One region of the Vibrio sp. YIC-376 genome, then DNA from elsewhere that is predicted to be linked to it. Evidence: predicted binding sites of a transcription regulator. Region 1 holds the regulator's gene; the other holds the start of a gene.
What was found. Region 1 encodes MetJ, which represses methionine synthesis genes. Its sites were predicted from a motif close to TTAGACNTNTANANGTCTAA; they were not measured.

Region 1 (3,426 bases):
CAGCCTTTTGACACCTTCTCATTTGCTTCTACATTTAAATGAAGCCTAAAAAAGAGGAGGGGTGCGTCCATGAAAGGCGATCCAATCATAATTCAACATCTCAATAAAGTGCTCGGCAACGAGCTCGTCGCTATCAATCAATATTTTCTCCATGCTCGTATGTACAAAGACTGGGGCTTAAAGCATCTGGCCGATAAGGAATACCACGAGTCAATTGATGAAATGAAGCATGCAGATCATCTCATCGAACGTATTTTGTTTTTGGAAGGTTTACCTAATCTGCAAGATCTCGGCAAGTTGATGATCGGCGAAGATACCAAAGAAATGCTCGAATGCGATCTCAAATTGGAAATGGCCGCTATTCCGGATTTAAAAGATGCCATCGCGTATGCGGAAGATATCAGGGACTACGTCTCTCGCGATCTTTTCCAAGATATTCTCGAGGATGAAGAAGAGCATGTCGATTGGCTTGAAACTCAGCTTGGCCTGATTGAAATGTCGGGTATTGAAAATTATCTACAAGCACAGTACGTAGATGAAGAATAATCTTGGGCGTCTCAAGATTGTATTTATAAATCTTAACCTTATAGCAGAGCACCTGACTTAAAAGTTAGGTGCTTTTCATCATTATCTGGTCTAATCTCATTTTATTATCACTATTTTAAGGATTTTGCTCGCAATCTTACCTTTGAAGATTGACTTCTATCCTTTAGAATTTATTCCCCCTTACCTAAATATAAAAAAAGAGACCCCCCATGTCTGAAGACAATCGCCAAGCAGCAACTAGAGAAGAAGAACAGCGCCAACGAGCTCTTGACTACCATGCTTACCCGACCCCAGGGAAAATTGCAGTCGAGCTAACAAAACCGGCAGAAACCGCAGGCGATCTAGCTTTAGCTTACAGCCCTGGTGTTGCTGAGCCTGTGCGTGAAATCGCGCAAAATCCTGACAATGTGTATAAGTACACAGCGAAAGGTAACATGGTTGCCGTAATTTCTAACGGTACCGCTATTCTTGGTCTGGGTAACCTTGGCCCTCTTGCTTCTAAACCAGTAATGGAAGGTAAAGCGTTATTGTTTAAGCGTTTTGCTGGCCTTGATTCAATTGATATCGAAGTAAAACACCGCACGATCGACGAGTTCGTTAATACCGTTGCGAGCATTGCTGACACATTCGGTGGTATCAACCTAGAAGACATCAAAGCACCGGATTGTTTTGAGATTGAAAAGCGCCTTATCGAACGTTGTGACGTTCCTGTTTTCCATGATGATCAGCACGGCACAGCAATCGTAACGGCCGCAGGTATGCTGAATGCGATCGAGCTACAAGGCAAGAAACTAGAAGATTCCACAATCGTTTGTCTTGGTGCTGGTGCTGCGGCAGTAGCATGTATGGAGCTACTGATCAAATGTGGCGCAATGCGTGAAAAGATTTACATGCTGGATCGTAAGGGTGTGATTCATACTCGTCGTGATGATCTCAATGAGTACAAACAGCTATTCGCGAATAACACGGATAAGCGTACCCTGGAAGATGTTATCGAAGGTGCCGATCTGTTCCTTGGTGTTTCAGGTCCGAACCTACTTCCTGCAGAAGCTCTGAAACTGATGGCTGATAAGCCAATTGTTTTTGCGTGCTCTAACCCTGATCCAGAAATCAAGCCAGAGCTTGCACACGACGTTCGTAGTGACTTGATCATGGGTACTGGACGCAGTGATTACCCGAACCAGGTAAACAACGTGCTTTGCTTCCCATTCATCTTCCGTGGTGCTCTGGATGTACGTGCAAGTGAAATTAATGATGAAATGAAGCTTGCTGCTGTCGAAGCAATTCGTGAACTGGCGAAGGAACCAGTGCCAGAAGCAGTACTTAAAGCTGCTGGTGTGGATAAGCTTGAGTTTGGTACTGACTACATTATTCCTAAGCCAATGGACGCGCGTCTGTTGCCTCGTGTTGCAAAAGCAGTGGCTCAAGCTGCCGTTGACTCTGGTGTTGCTCGCATTGAGATGCCAGAAAACTACATGGCAGAGTAATTCTTCCGTCGTAAATGATGTACAAAAAATGGGACGCTATCGCGTCCCATTTTTTATGTCATTCTTTTAGTACTGGAAGCTGAACAACCGAGCGGTGTATTCAATTCAACCATAATTACTCGTCATCAAACGACTCGAACTCGATACCCATTGCTGTCATCAGCGCTTTTGCTTCTGTCGGAATATCGTCAGGGCGATCTTTACGAAGGTCTTCATCCGTAGGAAGCGGTTGTCCTGTGTACGCGTGCAGGAATGCTTCACATAGGAGTTCGCTGTTGGTAGCGTGGCGTAAATTATTGATCTGACGGCGAGTACGCTCATCAGTTAGCACTTTTAAAACTTTCAGCGGGATAGATACAGTGATTTTTTTTACTTGTTCGCTTTTCTTTCCATGCTCAGCATACGGGCTAATGTATTCGCCATTCCAGTCAGCCATTGCGTACCTTCATATTTGTAATAGGTTAAAAATAATAGAGGTGCTGATTTTAGCTGCATTTACTGCCATAAGCAAAGACATATAGACGTCTAGAAGTGTTGACGTCTCAAAATTTGACGAGTAAAGTGACAGGAACAGTAAGGGAGTGTGCAATTCATTGAATCTGAAATTTAGATATAGCGCATTCCTATTTAGAAGTCACCACCTGTGAAAGGATACACCCATGAGCATCCGCAAGCCTGCGACCATTGCTGTACGCACTGGTATCGAATCCGACACTCAATACCATGCTGTCGTTCCACCAATTTATCTATCGACAAACTATGGCTTTCCTGCATTTGGAGAAGTGCCTAAGTACGACTACACGCGCTCAGGTAACCCAAACCGTGGCTTGTTAGAAAGCGCTCTGTCTGAGCTGGAATCAGGAAAAGGAGCGGTGGTAACCAACTGCGGTACGTCTGCGCTGAACTTGTGGGTCTCTGCTTTCATCGGTCCTGACGATCTGATTGTTGCACCACATGACTGCTATGGTGGTACTTACCGTCTTTTCAATACTCGCGCCAACAAAGGTGACTTCAAAGTGCTGTTTGTTGATCAATCAGACGAGCAGGCGCTTGATGCAGCTTTAGCGCAAAAGCCAAAGCTTATCTTGATAGAAACACCGTCAAACCCTCTTGTTCGCGTCGTGGATATTGCTGCTGTATGTGAAAAGGCCAAGCAAGTCGGAGCCTTGGTTGCCGTAGACAATACCTTTTTGACACCTGTGTACCAAAAGCCATTAGATCTGGGTGCTGACTTCGTTATTCACTCTACAACGAAATACATCAATGGCCACTCGGACGTCATTGGTGGTGTGGTGATCACTAAGACGGAAGCGCATGCAGAAGAGCTGGCGTGGTGGGGTAACTGCATTGGTGCGACAGGCACGCCATTCGATAGTTACATGACGTTGAGAGG
Region 2 (3,426 bases), on a different contig from region 1:
GCGAGTTGCAAAATCGATTTTGGTCTGTGTGGGTCGTGATCGATAGCTCTTGTGAAGTAATACTTTGCTTTGTCTGTATCTTTTGATTTCAAAGCACAAAATGCAGCATTTTCGAAACTAGCAGGAATCAAATAGTAGTACGGCTGTTCAATGGCTCGGTTGAACATCTTGTCAGCTTGTTGGAACTGGCCGCGTTTGCATAAGAAAGTCCCGTAGTTGTTTAGGACGTTACCATTTTTGGTATGTTGGCGTAATGAGCGCTTGTACATATCCTCCGCTTTTGAATCTTCACCGACGGTTTCGTAATAGTGCGCCATGGAAAGTTGAGCTCGATAATATTGAGGGGCATGAGTAAGAGCTTGTTGTAAATTATCATGGGCACGAATAGTGCTGCCACTCTCCAGATAGCCAAGACCTAACGCGATTCGTGACTCTGCCATAGCGACTGGGTCAGCTTTAACGACCGGGCCTCCATCTTTTTTTACAGTGACGCAGCCAACCACTGAATATTGAGCCACCAAAAGAAGTATACCAAGCTTAACCGTTTTCATTTCTCGTCCCTACATACCTGAATCTCACCGAATGATATGAATTACGTGACAAAAGCCTATTGATGAGAAATTACTATGCGATCAGGTTTGCAAACTAGTACGAAAAAGCCGCCGTATGGCGGCTTGGTTCACAAAGTTAAGTCATTGAATTAATCATCTTTAGTGAAGGCGTCTTCACTGAAATGATCAAGATCGTATGGTGTTTGTTGGTAAACACAGTAGTTCAGCCAGTTGGCAAACAACAAATGGCCATGGCTTCTCCAGCTCGCTACTGGTGGATTATCCGGGTTGTTATTCGGATAGTAGTTTACCGGAATCGCTGGCTCCATACCTTCGCCTAAATCTCGGATATATTCATTATGAAGAGTGTGGGAGTCATACTCAGGGTGACCTGTCACAAACACGTTTCGCTTATCTTTGGTTGTAGCCAAGTAAACACCAGCGATGTCGGAAGTCGCTAAAATATCTAAATCGGTATGCTCTTCCAGAAAATGCTGTGAAAAGTCAGCATAACGTGAGTGAGGAGCTAAAAATGTGTCATCGAACCCACGTAATATCGGGTGGTATTGGTTATGGATCTGATGATGATAAACGCCAGACAATTTTTCTTTACGAGTTTTCTTCGGCAAATCGTAAAGCAATTTTAAACCTGCTTGAGCTGCCCAACACACATACAGTGTAGAGGTTACATGGTCTTTGGCCCATTCCATTATCGTTTTAAGGTGGTCCCAATACAGCACATCTTCAAATTGCACTAGGCCGAGTGGGGCACCTGTGATGATCAAACCATCAAAATTCTTGCCTCTTACCATCTCAAATTGGCGGTAGAAGTTATCTAAGTGCTCTGTTGGTGTGTTTTTACTTGGACGATCATCAATTCGCAGTAATTCAACATTAACTTGAAGAGGACTGTTAGAAAGTAAACGCAAAAACTGGGTTTCAGTTTCAATCTTCTTAGGCATTAAATTCAGAATCAGTACTCGCAAAGGACGTATTTCCTGACTTGCCGCACGAGTCTCTGTCATTACAAAGATGTTCTCTGTCCTTAGTATGTCAGTTGCAGGTAATTGATCTGGAATTCTAATTGGCACGACTTTCTCTCCCTAATCTCAGTCATCTAGACGTCTATACATCTAAAGCTAACTCAAATCGAATTAGATGTCGATACGAAATGTGACTTTAAATAAGTTTAATCCTTACTCATTCATGTGGGCAATAAATGCGTTGATTACATTATCATCAAGAATGTCATTGGTGCTTTCTAATTGTGACTAGATAAGTATTTCTGATGAGACGTGATTGAAATGACACCTACAGCATTTGATGGTTAATATGCTAACGAGTTAATATTGGTGGATTAATGGGCAAGCCATGATAGAGGACACTATGTTCAGTATTTTTAAGCGAAAAACGGATATCCAGAGCATCGCTCACGAAGTTCCCAGCCGGCTGTTAAGTTTGTTTGGCGATAAAAACACTTACGCGCCCAAGGAGGTTGATATCGCGTTACAGCAACTTGGATACGACAAACAGAGAGACATTGATCATCACCACTACGCTTATGGCATGTTTGTCAACGAATCCAGTTATCAGCAGCTAGGCTTGACCGATGAGTTAGGTACCTATAACCATTTTCAGCGCGAAGTAGGTAAGATGTTACTCAATACACCAGAGCGTATCGATATGCATATCTACTTTGCGATTTCACAGCAATATCAAAAGAACGGTAATAATACGCTTCACTAAGCCAGTTAACGCCGTGGCGACAGTCTGTCACGGCATTTCATAAACATCCCACACGAACGAACTAATCCGCCTCGGATTCAACCGTTGACCTTGAGTCTCCCTTGTTCATTACCAATCCGCTCAGTAGGAAGGAGAAAAGGAAGGGATGTTGTAACAATACGCCAAATGGCGGCACAAGGAAATTATCTTATTTGCTGAAGGTGATAGCGGTTCTGTTCGTCACCATTTTCCTAGCAGTCGTATTTTTGGCTAGGAAAAGTCAATTTATTCAAAAGATTATGAAAGTGATTGGATTAATCACTCTAATCAATGTTATCGTGCCTCCTCATCTTTATTCGTTTTTACCTATTCTTCCTCAACCTGTAATGGTTTTACTGTGTAGTGTGTCGAAGAACCATAACATACGCACGCTGTAATTTTTGCCATAAGCTCAATCAGTGATAGATGTAGATGCAATTATCATCGATTTTTTAATCACTTATAGATGGGCACATCTGACGATACTTTCATGATCAAACAAAAAAAGCCTAAATTTAAGGTTCATTTCCTGTTGCCTCGTTACTGGGGAACGTTATTTATAATAGTGCTGATGTACTTACTCAGTCTTCTTCCTTTCAAAGTTCAATTAGTTTTAGGACGCAGTATAGGTCGTTTGGCAATGCGAATTGTGAAAAAGCGTCAAGTTACTATAAGACGAAACCTTGAGCTCTGTTTTCCATCCATGGCTGAGAATGAACGAGACGCGATTTTAAACGCTAATATCGAAAACTCAGGAATTGCGCTGTTTGAGACGGCAATGGCATGGTTTTGGTCTGATAAGAGAGTCAATCGACACGTAACGATAAAAGGAATGGAACACATCGAAGCGCTAGAAAAGGATGGTAAAGGTGTCTTAATGCTGGCCGTTCACTCTATGAACTTAGAGTTAGGCGCACGTGCGTTTGGCATTAAAAAGTCCGGGTCGGGTGTTTATCGACCTAATAACAATCCATGTTTTGATTACTTTCAATATAAGGGGCGTTCTCGTTCAAATCGCACGTTGATCGATCGCAAAAACGTCAGGGGTATGCTGGAAACCCTGAACTCAGGACATCGAGTTTGGTATGCACCAGACCATGATTATGGAACC

Region 2: the regulator MetJ is predicted to act here: its motif matches at 1,669-1,688, upstream of metA (homoserine O-succinyltransferase MetA).

Annotation. Positions count from the first base shown of each region.
Region 1 covers NZ_JBBWFK010000021.1:47,659-51,084, reverse strand. Annotated here, with positions in the region: gene bfr (bacterioferritin) at 70-546, shown strand; gene WJM94_RS22705 (malic enzyme-like NAD(P)-binding protein) at 756-2,033, shown strand; gene metJ (met regulon transcriptional regulator MetJ) at 2,149-2,469, opposite strand; gene WJM94_RS22695 (O-succinylhomoserine (thiol)-lyase) at 2,693-3,426, shown strand, end outside.
Region 2 covers NZ_JBBWFK010000001.1:789,950-793,375, reverse strand. Annotated here, with positions in the region: gene pilW (type IV pilus biogenesis/stability protein PilW) at 1-551, opposite strand, end outside; gene metA (homoserine O-succinyltransferase MetA) at 701-1,642, opposite strand; gene WJM94_RS03530 (hypothetical protein) at 1,938-2,297, shown strand; gene WJM94_RS03525 (LpxL/LpxP family Kdo(2)-lipid IV(A) lauroyl/palmitoleoyl acyltransferase) at 2,806-3,426, shown strand, end outside.